DNA from 2 places in the Rhodococcus sp. no. 34 genome. Region 1 is predicted to be linked to the other one. Evidence: riboswitches for the same ligand, from Rfam matches in the RefSeq annotation. Region 1 holds a riboswitch; the other holds the start of a gene.
The links. Region 1 has a riboswitch for S-adenosylmethionine ahead of ACYP01_RS19780 (putative leader peptide). Riboswitches for the same ligand answer to the same signal wherever they lie in the genome.
Positions count from the first base shown of each region.

Region 1 (7,995 bases):
GTAGTCGATACTCGCGACGGCCTTGGAAATGTGGAACGGCTCGGTGTGCGTGACTGTCGCAGTGGGGATCAGACCGATGCGCGAGGTCACGGCACTCAGCCGCGCCGCAGTTGCCACCGCCTCCAATCTCCCGCGCACTGCGTGCCGGCCTTCGGATTGCAGTCCGAACGAGTCAGGGAGGAACGCCAGATCCACCCCACCCCGATCCGCGGTGGTCACCAGGTCCACCCAGTACGACGGTGTGAACAGATCTTCGGCGCGTGAGTCCTCGCGTCGCCAGGAGTACGGATGAGCTCCGGTGCCCTCGAATTCGAGACCGACCAGGAATGCTCCGGAACTACGCTCGGACATGTTCGGCCTTTCGTGTCGAATGATCCCGCCCGGGGATCGCGTCGAGAAGTGTGCGTGTGTACTCGTTTCGGGGATTGTCGAAAATCTCGGTGGTAGTGCCGATTTCGAGCAATCGCCCGGCCTGCATGACGCCGACGACGTCGCTGATCTGGCGAACAACCGCCGGATCGTGGGAAATGAAGAGATAGGTCAGGCCCAGTTCTCGCTGCAACTCGTCGAGTAGCGCCAGAATCTGCGCTTGCACCGAGACGTCGAGAGCGGACACAGGTTCGTCGAGAACGAGCAGGTCCGGCTTCAACGCGAGCGCACGAGCGATCGCCACCCGTTGACGCTGGCCGCCCGAGAGTTCGGCCGGTTTGCGGCTCAGGAACTGCTCGGGAAGTGCAACCTGATCGAGCAACTCTGCCGCACGAGTCTGCTGCTGGCTGCGTCCACCAACCTTGAAGGCCCGCAGCGGCTCCGCAACGATGTCCTGGACGGACAATTTCGGGTCGAGTGATGCATAGGGGTTCTGGTACACGAGCTGGATCTTTCGGCGCAGCTCACGCAGGTCGCTGCCCTTGACCTTCGTGATGTCGTGTCCGTCGAAGGTGATGGTGCCTGTGTCCGCCTGCTCCAATCGCACGGCAATGCGTGCGGTGGTCGACTTGCCGGAGCCCGACTCCCCCACCAACGACACCGTCTGACCCCTCGGAACAGTCAGCGACACTTCGTTCACCGCGGTGATCGAACTCCCGCGTCCGACGTTGAAGTGCTTGGTGATTCCCGTCAGGGTCAGCAGCGGGCTGGTGTCCTGGCGGACCGGGCGAACGACTGGTCCCGAGGACAGGCTCGGCGCAGAGCTCAGAAGTTTCTTCGTGTACTCGTCTCGCGGGTTGTCCAGAATATCCGCGGTGCGGCCGGATTCGACGATCATGCCGCCCTGCATCACCAGGATCCGGTCCGCGCGGTCTGCGGCCACACCCAGGTCGTGCGTGATCAGAAGCACGGCGGCACCGGATTCGGCGATTCGCTCGTCCAAGTGGTCGAGGATGCGTCGTTGAACCGTGACGTCCAGAGCACTGGTCGGCTCGTCGGCGATGACGAGGGCCGGGTTCGCGACAAGCGCGATACCGATCAGAACTCGTTGCCGCATACCGCCGGAGAGCTCGTGTGGGTACTGGCGTGCTCGGATTTCCGGCCGGTCGATACCCGCACGCTCGAGCACCTCGACGGCGTCCAACCGGGCTTTGCGGCGGTCTGCGAGGCCGTGGATCCGGAGGACTTCTGCAACCTGGTCGCCGATCCGGGTCACCGGGTTGAGCGAGGTCGTCGGATCCTGCGGCACCAAACCGATACGCGCGCCGCGGATTCGCTGCCACGCACGGTCGGAATACGAGTCGATCTGTTCACCCTCGAACTCGACGGTCCCGCCGGTGGCGTGGCCACTGCCGGCGAGCAGACCCAATATCGCGTGGGCCGTGGTCGACTTACCGGAACCCGATTCCCCGACCACCGCAACTACTTCGCCGCGGCCGACGGTGAAGCTCACGCCGGATACCGCGGGCTCGGCGCCGTAGGCGATCTGTAAGTCGGTGACGGAAAGCAGCTGTTCTTCGGTCGTGCTCATCGCCGGTTGTTCCTTTCGATCTCGTGGCCGATACGGTGTGCCGAGATGACCACGGCGACAATCGCGAGACCGGGAAGTGTGGTCATCCACCAGGCATTGGCGAGGAAATTACGTCCCTCGGATACCAGCGATCCCCATTCCGGGGTAGGCGGAACGGCGCCGAATCCCAAGAAGCTCAGAGCCGACACCGCCAGTACTGCCTGCCCGAACTCGACAGCGGACAGCGCGACCACCGGCGCGTAGGAGTTGGGAAGCACGTGCCGACGCAGGACACCGAGCCACTGCACACCCGAACTGAACGCGGCCTCGACGTACTGAGCGCCGCGCACCCGCATCACTTCGGCACGCATCACTCGCGCGAAATTGGCGACCATGCTGACGCCGACCGCGATGGCGACGTTGATGGTGCCGAAGCCGAGTGCGGTCACCAGTGCCAACGAGAGCAGCAGCGCCGGAATGGACAGCAGCACGTCGACGATGCGCATCAGCACGGCGTCGACGACGCCACCGACAAAGCCCGCGAGCAAACCGATTATCGATCCCGCCACCAATGCGATTCCGACCGCCACCAAGGTTGCGGTCAGGGACAGCGCGGCGCCGTGCACGAACCGTGTGTACAGGTCACGTCCGAGATTGTCGGTTCCGAACCAGTGAGCCAGGCTCGGGCCCTGCAGTTTGTCCGCCGGGACACCGGACAACGGATCGCCGCTGGCAAAGAATCCGGGTGCGACGGCAAAGCCGATGGCAAGCAACACGATCAACACCGGAATCACCAAGCTGGGCTTTCGGATCCAGCCGATGGCCGTGGACTTTCGGCGCGAAACAACAGGTGCCTTCGCCTCGACGGTCGGATCGAGGAGTAGGGGTTCGATCAATGTGTCAGACATGAGCCGGCTCCAGATCGGTCGAGCTTTCGGTATTCGACTTTTCGGTGTGACTCTTCTTCGTCTGGATGATCCGTGGATCTATCAAGGGGTAGAAGAGGTCGACCGCGAGGTTGACGAGCACGAACACGAGAGAGGCGAACACAACGACTCCCTGCACCACCGGGATGTCCTGCGCCATCACCGACGTCTGTGTCAGACGGCCGACGCCCGCGCGAGAGAACACCGTTTCCACAACCACCGAGCCCGCCAGCAGCGTGCCGACCAGTACACCGGCGATGGTGAATGCCGGAATGCTCGCCAGTCGCAACGCATGACGGGTCTGCACGCGCCAGCGGCTGGCGCCCTTGGCATACGCAGTCTCCACGTGCGGCGAACGCAGCGTCGACTGCAGGCTGGTCGTGAGTACCTGCGCGATCACCGCGCCGGTCGGGATCGCCAAGGTGATCGCCGGAAGAATCACCGTTGCGAATCCCTTGTCTCCGAAAGCGGGGAAGATGTGCAGACGGAACGAGAACAGCTGCAGAAGAATCAGGCCAACCCAGAAGGTAGGCACCGCCACACCCAGCGGCGGCAGTGAGAACAACAGATTCGCGAGCCACCGCTTGCGGGTGTAGGTAGCGAAGAACGCGATCGCCACTCCGAACAACACGGCCAGAACCAAAGCGGTAGTTGCCAAGACCAGAGTGCTCGGCAGCGCCGAGAAGATGGCATCCGTCACCGACTGACCGGTGGAGATGGACGTACCGAAATCGCCGCGAAGAGCATTCGTCAGCGACGTCCAGTACTGCACCCACACCGACTGGTCCAAGCCGTACCGTGCCCGAAGCTGATCGAGCGCAGCCTGATCCACTGCAACACCCTGACCGGACGAGTCGGCAGCCATGCTGACGGGATCACTGGGCAGGAGGAACAGAATCACGAACGAGATGGTGAAGGCGGCCCACAGAACCACTGCGGCCTGGCCCAGTCGGGTGAGTACGTATCGAGTCATGATTACTTACCCGACAACCATGCGTCGTAGAACTGCAGGCGCGAGGAGGCTTCGAAGTTCAGGTCCTGCACACTCGATCCGGCGCCGATGGCCTGCGAGAGCTCGATGGTGGGGATGGAGAGTCCACGGTCGAGGATCAATTCCTGTGCGGTGGATACCAGTTCGCCGCGTTGGCCGTTGTCCGTGGCTGCAAGCTGGTCTGTGAGTACCTTGTCGAGCTCCGGATCTGCGCCGCGACGGTTCAGGTTGCGGCCTTCGGTGCTGAACGATGCCCGCAAGATGTCGGCGTCCGCGCGAGTGCTGTTGTAATACAGCGAATCGTAATCACCCGATACTCCCTTCTCGGTCCATTCACCGTTCGAGACCAGGTTGAGCTGCAGGTCGACGCCGACCTTCTTGAGCTGCTGCTGCACGAGCTCGAGGATGGCCTGGTTACCCGAGAACACCGGACTGAAGGTGACGCTGAAAGTGAGCTTCTGCCCGTCCTTCTCGCGGATACCGTCGCTGCCGGTCTTCCAACCAGCCGCGTCGAGGAGTTTCGCCGACTTGTCGGCGTCGTACGTCACGACACTGGATTCGTCGCTGTAGAGCGGAGTGGTGTGAGCCAGCGGGCTCGTGGCCGGGAAGAACGACGGATCCAGAACGGTGTCGACGAGTTCTTGGCGGTTGATCGCGGGAATGATGGCCTGACGAACAGCCTGATCAGCGAGAACGCCGCGACTGACGTTGGGCTGGAAGAAGAAGCTCACACCCGGGTTCGGCCTTGTGAGGATTCGTCCACCCGCGCCTTCGATTTGCGGCGCATCCTGCGGAAGCGCATCGCTGACCGCATCGAGCTGGCCGGAGGCCACGCTGCCGGCCCGCACACCGGATTCGGGAACCACCGTGAAGTCGACGCCATCGAGGTACGCCTCGCCCTGATGCGCGACCGCATCCGAGGCCCAGTTGTATCCCGCACGCTTGGCGATCTTGACGCTCTTGTCCTGCTGCCAGTCGGTGTACACGAACGGTCCGGAGGCGATCACCGCTGCACCGGGGCAGCGCTGCTCGGATGCCAGCGCGGTGGTGGAATCGGCGAGGATTCCGAGCTGTGGCGTCGAAGTTGCTTGCAGGAACTGAACATTGGGTCCGGAGAAATTGATCTTCGCCGTGTGAGCATCTACGACGTCGGTACCGGTGTACGAGGACAGGTAACTCTTCGCCAACGACGCGTTCGGTCCCAGGTTCTTGACCGAGTCGAAGGTCTTCTTCACCGAATCCGCCGTCACCGGTGTGCCGTCACTGAAGGTGGCGTCGTCGCGAAGGACGAACGTGAAGCTAGCGGCGTCGGGGCTGATCTCCCAGCTCTTGGCGAGCCACGGGGTGATCTCTCCGGTGTCGGGATTTTGATCGGTAAGCGAATCCACCACTGTCCGAGTGACATACACGGTCTGGTTACTGCCGGCCTGGGCCGGATCGGCGCACGTCGGCGCCTGCGACAGACCGTAGCGAAGGGTTCCGCCGGACTGGGCGGGGCCTGCGTCGGCAGCACTGTCACTCCCGCTGCTGCAGCCGGCGAGGACGGTGCCGAGAACCGAGACAGCACCGATACCGGCGATTACGGTCGCGCGTTTGCGGGCACCGAATGAGGGCGAAGACACCAAGAACTCCTAACGAGGCATGCCGAAGAGCGCACCCGTCGCCTGAGACGAAAGAGGCGATCGAGCACGAATCACTTGTGTGAGAAGAGAAAACAGACTTGTCGACGACTCGCCTGAGTGTGAATGACTGACCGAGAGGTCAGTTGGTACAGAAAGATCCCGCGGTGCGGCACAGGTCTACGTGACGACGCGACCAGGCGGTATCGAAACCGCCTTCGACTGCCTTCATTTCGTGTTCCTCCATCGGTCCTGGCGGTAGCACCCGCACCCGATCACTCGGGGGGTTGCTGCGACTTCAATGAGCCAGGTCTCTCGGTCGCTCTGGATGGTCGTTCGCAAGTGTACGAGGTCAAACCCGGGTGTTGTCAACCCGGTCGGTAGGAATTGCTGCTCGGGTCACATTTTCGAGGACCCGAAGCTGCTTTTCGAACGGGTGGATGCCCACCTCTTCGGGCGAGAGTGACGCGTCGTAAAGCGGTGTGTATCCACTGGACAGATACAGCGCGACGGCCTCCGGCTGCCGAGGACCCGTCGTGAGAAACACCCGGTTGTATCCACGAAGTTCGATCTCTCGTTCCAACTCGCGAACGACGGCCTTGCCGAGGCCGCGCTTCCGATAGTCGACCGATGTCCAGATTCTCTTCAGTTCGGCAGTGGTGGAATCGAATTGACGAAACGCACCACCGGCGATCGGCAGACCGTCGTGGGTGAGCACCAGAAGCGCACCCTGCGGGTAGGCAAATTCTTCTGCCGGATACGTCGTGAGATCCTCGAGCATCGCTTCGCGAGTCCCGCCGTAACGCGAACTGTATTCGAGTGCCAACTCTGCGATCAGTGGAGCTGCCAGGGGATCGTCCTGCGATACCGAATAGACCTCTACCGCTCCGATACCCTCGAGCTGCCGAGTTCCGAGCTCCAGTGCCACAACACTTTCCTCCATGAATCTGGTCAACGCTCCCCCAGCCTGAAAACTTCCGGAGCGATGGTGGTTCCGTCGACGAGGTCCGCCACAAGTTCACCCAAGGCCGGACCGAACTTGAACCCATGCCCCGAGAACCCCGCCGCCACTGTGACGGCGCCGACTCGGTCGATGACGAAGTTACTGTCCGGCGTGCTCGTGTACAGGCACGTGATCGACTCGACACGGGTGGAATCGACGCCGGGCAACCACGACTCGGCGTACTGGGCCAATCGCCGCTCTCCGTCGACGTCAGGGGTGTAGTCACGGGTCTGCGGAGTCACCACCGGCCCGGTCGCGTGTTCGCCGATCTTGATCCCGTCCTCGGAACCGAGCCCGTAGATCCCCGCGGTCTCCAATTCTGCGCCGGTGTGGTGAACGAAACTCGGCCACTCGACTCCGGGATCGAGCGGTGCGAAGTGTGCTGGTTGTTCCTGTGTCGTGCGCAGTGTCGGCAATACGATCTCGGAGCCGAGACCGCTGTCTGCGATCAGGTCCGCAGTCCACGCACCGGCCGCGATCACGACCTGACGAGCTGCGAGCGTTCCACTGTCCGTCACCACGTCCACGCCGTGGGACGCTCGCGCGAGTGCCAACACCCGAACATCGTGACGGACCTCGGCACCGGCAAACACCGCTCCCGCCTTCAGAGCGGTCACGGCGCGGTCCGCGTGCAACCGGCCTGCGTCGGGGTGATGGAGCACCGTGGTGTCGAATCGCAGCCCCGGCCAACGGGCGGACGCCTCGGCAGGGGTGAGGATCTCACCCTTGATGCCCGCCTCGCGAAGTATCTTCGCCTTGGACTGCACTGCCTGCGGCAGGCCGTGATCGACGGCACCGGTGAGTTCCAGGAACCCGATGTCCGTCGTGGTCTCCAACTCCCGCCACAGCGGCAGCGCGTCGGCCGCCAAACCTGTGTACAGGTGATTGTCGTACGCCTGCCGGTAGATACGCGAAGTACCGTGCGACGCACCGTGCTTGTGACTCGGCCCGAACTGTTCCAGCTGAACGACGCTACGTCCGCGTGCCGCGAGCCGCCAGGCGGCGGAGGACCCGACGAGTCCTCCGCCGATGACGATCACATCGAAAATCTCACTCATGGACGAGAGCTCACTTGGTCTTCGGAAGGCCGGGCGGGTTGATCAGGGACGTGTCGACGGCTTCGCTGGTGATGTTCCAGCGCTCGAGGATCTGCTGGTACGTGCCGTTCTCGATCGTGTGGTTGATCGCGTCGTTGATCGCCTTGATCAGGCCGTTGTCCTTCTTCACCAGCACCGCGATCTGCCCCTGCAGGGTGTCGCCGGCCCCGGAGAACTCTCCGACAACCTCGGTCTCCCCCGACTGCTTGGCGTGGAACTGCGACGACGGGTTCGGGCCGAAGTAGGCGTCGATCCGGCCGGACTGCAGCGGGAGGTAGTAGTCGGTGGTGTTCTGGTAGTAAGAGATGTCGGTAGGCGCCAGGCCGGCCGCGACGTTCTGCTCACTCCACTTGACCAGCAGCGCTTCCTGATTGGTGCCCGAGGAGACGGCGATCTTCTTGCCCGCGACGTCCTTGGGTT
Region 1 covers NZ_BAAILK010000041.1:506,934-514,928, forward strand. The annotation lists gene ACYP01_RS19755 (LLM class flavin-dependent oxidoreductase) at 1-351, opposite strand, end outside; gene ACYP01_RS19760 (dipeptide ABC transporter ATP-binding protein) at 338-1,960, opposite strand; gene ACYP01_RS19765 (ABC transporter permease) at 1,957-2,847, opposite strand; gene ACYP01_RS19770 (ABC transporter permease) at 2,840-3,838, opposite strand; gene ACYP01_RS19775 (ABC transporter substrate-binding protein) at 3,841-5,478, opposite strand; gene ACYP01_RS19780 (putative leader peptide) at 5,618-5,722, opposite strand; SAM riboswitch class I at 5,716-5,810, opposite strand; gene ACYP01_RS19785 (GNAT family N-acetyltransferase) at 5,828-6,418, opposite strand; gene ACYP01_RS19790 (FAD-dependent oxidoreductase) at 6,427-7,536, opposite strand; gene ACYP01_RS19795 (ABC transporter substrate-binding protein) at 7,547-7,995, opposite strand, start outside.

Region 2 (7,995 bases), on a different contig from region 1:
ACCAGTCGACGATCTCGTCGAGCCCGGTCGGCACCAGGTACGGCGAGATGTTGAAGCCGTCCGAAGCTCCGTTGCGCACCCAATGGACCAACTGATCTGCGACCTGCCCCGGAGTGCCCGCAAAACCCGAACGCTGCGAGGTCTCGATAGCGACCTGACGTAGGGACAGATTCTTTGCCTCGGCAAGAGCACGCCATTCACGTGCGATCGCAATGGGGTCGTTGCCGTCCCGCGCGGAACCGCGCGTCTCCGAAACCGGGCGGGCAACCGGATCTTCCTCGGGGAGTGGACCGTCGGGGTCTCGATCGGAAAGGTCCTTACCCCACACCAGTCCGACGAGAGAGAGGGCAGTCTGACCGGTGAACTGGCCTTCGAGGACCCACCTTGCCTTCTCCTCGACTTCGGACTCGTTCTCCGCCAACACGATCTGCGTGCTGGGCAAGATCTTGACGTCGTCCTCCGGTCGCCCGGCTTTACGCAACCGAGCCCGAATGTCGTCGGCGAAGTCGAGCGCGCCGTCGAAATGAGTCCCGTGTCGCGAGAAGATGACGTCGGCGTGCGTCGCCGCGAAATCGCGTCCACTCGGGGAATCACCCGCTTGGAAGATGACCGGATGCCCCTGGCGGCTTCGGGGAAGCGTCGGCGTCACGGAGATGTCGAACTGTGAAGTCTGCCTGCGCACGTCGCCGACGGCGCCCGGAGTAGACCAGTTCTCGGACGTGCGAGAATCCGAGATCGCGTCGTCGGCCCACGAATCCCACAGTGCCCGCGCGGTTTCGATGAACTGCCCGGCACGCTCGTAGCGCAGGGAGTGGTCGAGGAAACCACCGCGACGGAAGTTCTCTCCCGTCCACGCGTTGTCGGTGGTCACCGCATTCCAGCCGGCCCGTCCGTCGGAAAGTAGGTCGAGGCCGGAGAGTCGACGCGCAAGGTCGGCCGGTTCGTTGTACGTGGTGTTCTGTGTCGCGACCAACCCGATCTTGTCGGTGATACCGGCGAGGGCGGCCAACTGCGCAATGGCGTCGGGGCGGCCGGCGATATCCAGATCGAGAATCTTGCCGTTCTGTTCCCGAAGCCGCAGGCCTTCACCGAGGAAGAAGGCGTCGAACAGACCTCGCTCGGCGGTGAGTACCAACCGCCGAAACGTCTCGAAGTCGATCTGGGATCCGCTCGCGGAATCGGACCAGATGGTGGTGTGGTTGACCCCCTGGAAGAAGACGCCGAAGTGAACGTGAGCGTCGGGTCGAGGTACGGCGGAGCGTGATGCAGTCATGGCCGAAATATCCTTAGCGCGAAGTCAAGTCAGGAGGAGTGGGCGAATCGATTTGCGGGTCGCTGCAGACCGAGGTTGCCCCTCAGGGTCGATCCCGGAACCGGGCGTCGCGTCAACCCGGCCTTGGACAGCGTCGGAAGCACGAATTTGGCCAGCACCGGAAGGTCCTCGTCGATCACGAGAGCATGGAAATGAACACCGTCGAGGTGTCCGGCCAATTCCTTCAGAACCACGGCCGCTTCCCCCGGATCTGCAGCCAGGAGCAGTCGGCCGGTGACGACGGCATTCCCGTACGAGTTCAGCTCGGTCCTCCGCTGCGCCGCAGACAGATTCGGCGTATCGAATGCCACATCGACCTCGGCGAACACCAATGACGCGCCCTCATCGCGCGCCTTGGCAGCCGACTGTGCAATGGTCTCCACCGAATCACCGGAAACGAGAACAACATCCGGCTGGCGTGGATCGATTTCGCCGTAGCGGCCGAACACCACCAACTGGCCTTGAGGCGGCCGCGGAACGATTGCCGGCCCCTTCACCGAGAACGTGTCGCCCTCGAAATTGACGTAATGCAGACGATCACGCTCGAGGAAACGCCCACTGAGATAGTCACGAACGACGGCGTCGTCCTCCCACGAGTCCCAGAGATCGGTCACAACGGTGACCGAATCCCGCTGCTCTTGCTGACGCGCCGACTCCGTTGTTACCGGAGCCCTCCCCCACGCCCTCGCCGCGGCATCGTCTTCGACCGGAACAGCAAGCCAGCCGCCACGCCCACGCGAGGAGTAGTCCAACGTCGCCAATTGCGAGGACGTATGAAACGGTTCGGCGTACGTGGTCCCGACGACGGGGACCAGCCCGATCGTGCTGGTTGTCGCCGCCACGTACGACGCCCTCGAGACGGCATCGATGCGGCCGACGACGTCACCACTCGGGGGGAGGATGGAATCGTCGAACGTCGCGAACGTGAAGCCGGCATTCTCGGCAGCCGCGACGCGATCGCGCACCGCTTTGCCCGTGAGCAGCTGGTCCGGGCGGTGTGAGCTTCGGCGCCAGGCAGCGGGGTGAGTGCCCTCGCCGTCCAGTTCGATACCCACGGCAAATACAGTCATGTGTCCTCCATCGGTCCTGGCGGTAGCACCCACACTGCGGTTAGGTAGCGGGTTGCTGCGGCATCATCGAGCCAGGTCTCTCAGCCACTCTGGATGGTGGATGCAATCTATGCGGGCCACGCTGGGCAAGTCAAATCACGCTTGTCGAATCATATTGACCTACAACATATTTCAATACAATCATCCTGATCGAAAGGGTTGCGCAACGCTAGCCGACGTAGACACGAAAGAGCCCCGCCCGACTCGCGTCGGACGGAGCTCTCGGTGTGCGCTGGAACGCTACTTCGCGCCCATCCATGCCTGATCGAACAGCATGATGCCGGTTGCAGTCGGAACCACACCGTGCACGTTCTTCTGCCAAGCCCAGAACGACGTGAGCCCGCCGATCGGCGCCGATGGAACCGTCTCGTTCCACAGCGTCTGAATTTTGCCGATGATCGCCAGGGTCGACGAATTGTCCTTGGCCTGTTGTAGATCTGCGATCAGCTGATCCATCGCCGGGTTCGCATATCCAGCAGTATTCGCCATCGAGGTGCTGTTGGTCGTGGAGAACAATCCGAGATCGAGAATCGACTCGTACATTCCGATGCCCGCGTGCGCGAGGTCGAAATCGTGCTTGACGTAGACGTTCTGCACGATGTCGCCGGCGTTGTTGGCCAAGATCAAGTTCACCTCGAACCCGACGGCCTGCAACAGTGACTGCACGGCGAGGCCGATCGCGTGGTCCTTCGGCTCACTGAGAACGACGTAGTCGAGGCTGCCGTCGTACCCGTCTGCCTTTGCCTGATTCAGAAGTTCCTTCGACTTTTCGGGGTCGTAGGCAATACCCGGTGTGTCTACATGCCATTGCGACGTCGGACCGAACAACTCCGAGCCCGGCAGTCCCTCACCGTTTTCCACTCGCTGATCGATCAACGTGGTGTCCAGCGCGTAGCCGATGGCCTGGCGAACGCGAACATCCGAGCCCGGTCGGCCTTCACGGTTGTTGACGATCTCGGCACTGCCGGCATTGAGCACGTCGATGTAGCCGGGGTAACCAGCGGACTTGGCAGAATTGATCGCCGACGTGAGGCCGCGAATGTAGGCGACATCGAGCTGACCGCTGTTCAATGATTCGAGATTGGCCTGCGGGCCGTTGAGCGCAACCATCCGCAACTTGTCCAGCTTGGGAGCGCCGCCGTAGTAGGACGGGTTGGCTTTGAAGATTCGCTCGACGCTCGGTGTGAAGACATCTTCGGTGAAAGGTCCGGCTCCGACGGCGGTGAACTTGTCGCCTTGCTGCGAACTCGGGGCGACGATCATCCCGTGCCCGAGAGCGAGCATCGACGGAAAACGCATCCACGGCGTCTTCAGCTTGAATTCCACTGTCGTCGGACCGCTTGCCTGCGCCGATTCCACCGAAGCCAGCCACAGTTCGGCGCCATTGCCCTTGCCCGCGTTGTACCGATCGATGCTCGCGATCACGGCGTTGGCGTCGAGGGTGGTGCCGTCACTGAACTTCACACCGTCGCGAAGTTTCAGCGTCCAGGTGGCTCCGTCGTCAGCTGTCTCGAGCGATTCAGCCAACTTGGGCTCGAACTCGCCGCTCGCAGTGTCGTAACTCATCAGGACGTCGTACACAGCAGCGAAGGCCTCACCGCCGGAACCGCCGCGAGCGGCCGTCTTCGTCGGGTCGAGTGAGGGAACGAGCACCTGTACGCCGTACGTCATGGTCCCGCCGGCCACCGCAGTTCCCGGATCGGGCTGCTCGTTGACCATGCCGATCACTATGTCTCCCGACGCGGTCGTCGTATCGGTACCGCTGTCGTCATTGCTGCTCGCGCAGCCCACCAACAGGACACCGGCACCGATCAGCGCCACGGCGACCCGGCTGACTTTCCCGATAGGCCAAGATCTCGAGTGCGACACGGAGATTCCACCTCACTTCCAGTAGACGCGGCCAGGGATCGGCCGCAACCGGCTAATAGTGAGGTTCTTGACGGAGTGACGCGCAGCACGTTCCCGGTCACCGGAATCATTCACGGAGACAAAGGATGCGTATAACTCAGATGATCGAGCCGAGTGGTTGACGGCGACTGACATCCGAATACGAAAAAGCTCCAACCTTATGTTCGAAGAACATGAGATTGGAGCTTGTCGATAAGAATTATGGTGGCCAGGGCCGGGATCGAACCGGCGACCTTCCGCTTTTCAGGCGGACGCTCGTACCAACTGAGCTACCTGGCCGGACGGCACCCGAACCGAATGCCTATCGCATTGCTTTGTTCTCAACCGATTGATTGAGAACAAAGCTTTGCGACCCTGACGGGACTCGAACCCGCGACCTCCGCCGTGACAGGGCGGCGCGCTAACCAACTGCGCCACAGGGCCTTGCTTTTTCCTTGCTGTGAAACCGTACTACATCTTCGAGCCGCTCCCAAACCACTGTCCTGGCCTGGCATTTGTGCATCTCAAAGCGTGTCGTGCGGGTCAAACCATACTGCATCGTTTCGCTTTCGCAAAACGTACCCCCTACGGGATTCGAACCCGCGCTACCGCCTTGAAAGGGCGGCGTCCTAGGCCGCTAGACGAAGGGGGCCCGCCGGATCTCTCCGAACTAGTACCCCAACGGCGTTCCGTTGGGAGCTTGGATAGCTTATGGCACGGCATTCGGAAATCACAAATCGCCTGTTCACGGGCAGAAAAGTGCACTATTCAGTGTCAGGGAACTCGACTTGGGGCCACCCGTCACGATGGAACGTCTCCAACCACTGCGGCGTAGCCATGGCTTCGAGGACTACTTCGAGAGACTCCTCGAACCACTCGCCCAGATCTCCACTTGAGGCAATCAGGTCTGCCATGTACCGCTGACCGGCAAGGCTCGCTGCAAGTACACGCGTGAATTTGTCCGGGTCGGCGTCTTCTCGGAGCAAACCGTCGTCCTTGGCACGCAATGCCAACTCATAGGCGGTCTTTCCCCAGACCTGCCCACCACCGGACTGCACATCCTTGTAGAACTCGGGCTCGATGATCAGCCGGAATTCCGCCTGCACGATTACCTCGGCACGGAAGACCTCGGCAATGTCGAGCACGAGACCGTGCAAAGCGACGAATGGATCGAGGTCTGTTCTCTTGGCCCAACGATCAGTAATTCCAGTGAAGGTTTCGATAGCCGAGGTCAGAACCGCTCGCGCCAACTCTTCCTTGGACTGGAAATGGAAATACATGGCGCCTTTGGTGGCGCGGGAGCCCTCGAGGATCGTGTTCACCGACGCAGCTGCATAGCCGCGCTTGGCGAATTCGACTGCAGCCGCTTCGACCAGGGCGGCGCGGGTACGCCGCGCACGCTCTTGTTGACGTGCCATTTACGGTGTTGTGCCTCTCGCAGAGTTGGTACGCAGAATCGCCGTGATCGGCGCCTGTCATCCCCCGAAACCTCACAATATCCCCTCCAACACACCCTACGTAAGGACTAGAGCGATACCCGCCAAAAGTACTAGACGCAATCGGCTGTTCAGGGGACAAGAACCGACTTTATGCCCAAAAGACACCAAGTGGTATGGTTTTGGCCGCTCGGGTGCGCCGCAGGGGGTGCGCATCCGAGCTTTTTCGTGCCCGAGATTCTGATAATTCGACCTCGCAGACGGAACTGCTTCGCCGCCCGATGGACAGCAGTCCCAAGGTTTTAAACAACTAGTGCAATTGTTTATTCCCCCTTTTCCGTCGAAACCGTACTGGCAGCATCGAAACAACACAGTTAGACTGTCTAAATGAACGCTGGAGAGGGTCGCAGCAAGGCTCGAGACGAGATCGACGTACTTTGGGACGATCTGGGTGCCTTCGTCCGACGTCTACGCACCAAACGCAACGACCACAAGCTCACGCCGAGCCAGATCCAGGCCCTCGGCCACCTCGACCGACAAGGTCCGTTGACCGCCAAAGAGTTGGCAAAATTCGAGCGCGTCACGCCGCAATCAATCGCAAAGACCGTGGCCGCGCTCGAAGAACAGGGCATGGTGACGCGAAGGGCGGATCCATCGGACGGCCGCGCGGTCTTGGTCACGATGACCGCACTCGGCACATCGACCCTTCACGAAGACCGAACGAAACGAACAGAGTGGCTGGCCGAGGTCATCGACGCCGAGTGCACCGAAGCCGAGCGTGACTTGCTTCTGATCGCCGGCCGAATCCTGCGCAGACTCGGCCAGGGCGAGTCCCCAGCATCGACATCGATATCAGAGGAGTCACTGATGAACTCGTGACCACCGTCGTCGAAACGCCGACCCCCCAAACTTCCGTTCCCCTGAAACTGAGTCTTGCTCTCGGCTCCGGAACCGTTCTTCAAGCGCTGAACTCGTCGATGATTGCGGTGGCAATCGTCCCGATCGCCACATACTTCGGTTCCAGTTCAGGCACAGCGTGGGTCATCTCGGCCCTCTACATCGCGACTGCGGTCACGGCACCGGCGGCTGGTCGACTCGGATCGATCCTCGGCGCCAAACGCGTCTACCTCGCCGGATTGGGCCTGATCGCTGCCGGATCGATCCTCGGCTCGCTCGCCCCGTCGCTGGGCTGGCTGATCGCCGCACGAATCCTGCTCGGAATCGGCACGGCGACACAGTATCCGAACGCGATGACCGTCATCCGCGAATACGCTGACCGCCACCGGACTCAAACCCGTTCAGCTATAGCAACACTCACCATTTGCGCTCAATCGGTCGTCGCGCTGGGGCCCACTCTCGGCGGGTTGTTGGTCGGCACACTCGGTTGGCAATCGATCATGTGGGTGAACCTCCCACTTGTCGTCGTCACTGCCGTATGGGTCTTCTTCGCCGCCCCGAGCGACTCCGCCCTGCCCGACCGGGCCGGCGCCGCTACGTTGTTCAAATCTCTCGACCCACTCGGCATCACCCTGTTTCTCGCTCTGACGACATCGACGATGCTCTTTCTCCTCTCTCTCGCCGAGCACGCGAAGTGGTACCTCGTGCCATCGACGGCCCTCTTCGCGTTCCTGTTCGTCTGGTGGGAACGTCGAACGGCCTCGGCGTTCATCGACGTCCGTGCCGTCGCTCGAAACCGCGCACTGAGCATGACTCTCGGCCGGACGCTTCTGACGTACACGGCGTTCTACTGCATCTTCTTCGGGCTCCCCCAGTGGCTACAGGTAGCCCGCGGAATGTCACCGATCAGCGCCGGACTCTTCATGCTGCCCGTCGCTGCGGTCGGGATCTTCGCGACCATGTCCGCGTCCAGGGTGTACGGGAAATTCGGCGCACGGATCACCCTGCTGATCGGCACCGCGGCCTTGGCCGTCGGCGGCGTTCTGATCGCCTTTGTCGAATCGAGCTCGACTCCCCTAGTGGCACTCCTGCTGATTGCGGCGATCCTGGGCATTCCCAACGGCTTCAACAACATGGGAAACCAGAACCTGATCAACTCGGTGACCACCTCCGCCGACGTCGGGACGGCGATCGGTCTGTACCGAACAATCCAGTACATCGGCGCCAACCTTGCTGCCGTCGTCATCGAGTTGACCATGCGCGGAACCATCGACGACGCGGGTCTGCATCGCACTGGCGGGACCATCGCCGTCATCGGAATTGCCCTTCTGGTGGGGGTGGTGTTTTCACGGAC
Region 2 covers NZ_BAAILK010000012.1:404,361-412,355, forward strand. The annotation lists gene ACYP01_RS02755 (NtaA/DmoA family FMN-dependent monooxygenase) at 1-1,273, opposite strand, end outside; gene ACYP01_RS02760 (LLM class flavin-dependent oxidoreductase) at 1,303-2,382, opposite strand; SAM riboswitch class I at 2,387-2,482, opposite strand; gene ACYP01_RS02765 (ABC transporter substrate-binding protein) at 2,662-4,290, opposite strand; tRNA gene ACYP01_RS02770 (tRNA-Phe) at 4,532-4,608, opposite strand; tRNA gene ACYP01_RS02775 (tRNA-Asp) at 4,679-4,752, opposite strand; tRNA gene ACYP01_RS02780 (tRNA-Glu) at 4,888-4,960, opposite strand; gene ACYP01_RS02785 (TetR/AcrR family transcriptional regulator) at 5,073-5,726, opposite strand; gene ACYP01_RS02790 (MarR family winged helix-turn-helix transcriptional regulator) at 6,132-6,623, shown strand; gene ACYP01_RS02795 (MFS transporter) at 6,620-7,995, shown strand, end outside.
Region 2: it holds a riboswitch for S-adenosylmethionine, as region 1 does, so the genes downstream of both, ACYP01_RS02760 (LLM class flavin-dependent oxidoreductase) here and ACYP01_RS19780 (putative leader peptide) in region 1, are expected to answer to the same signal.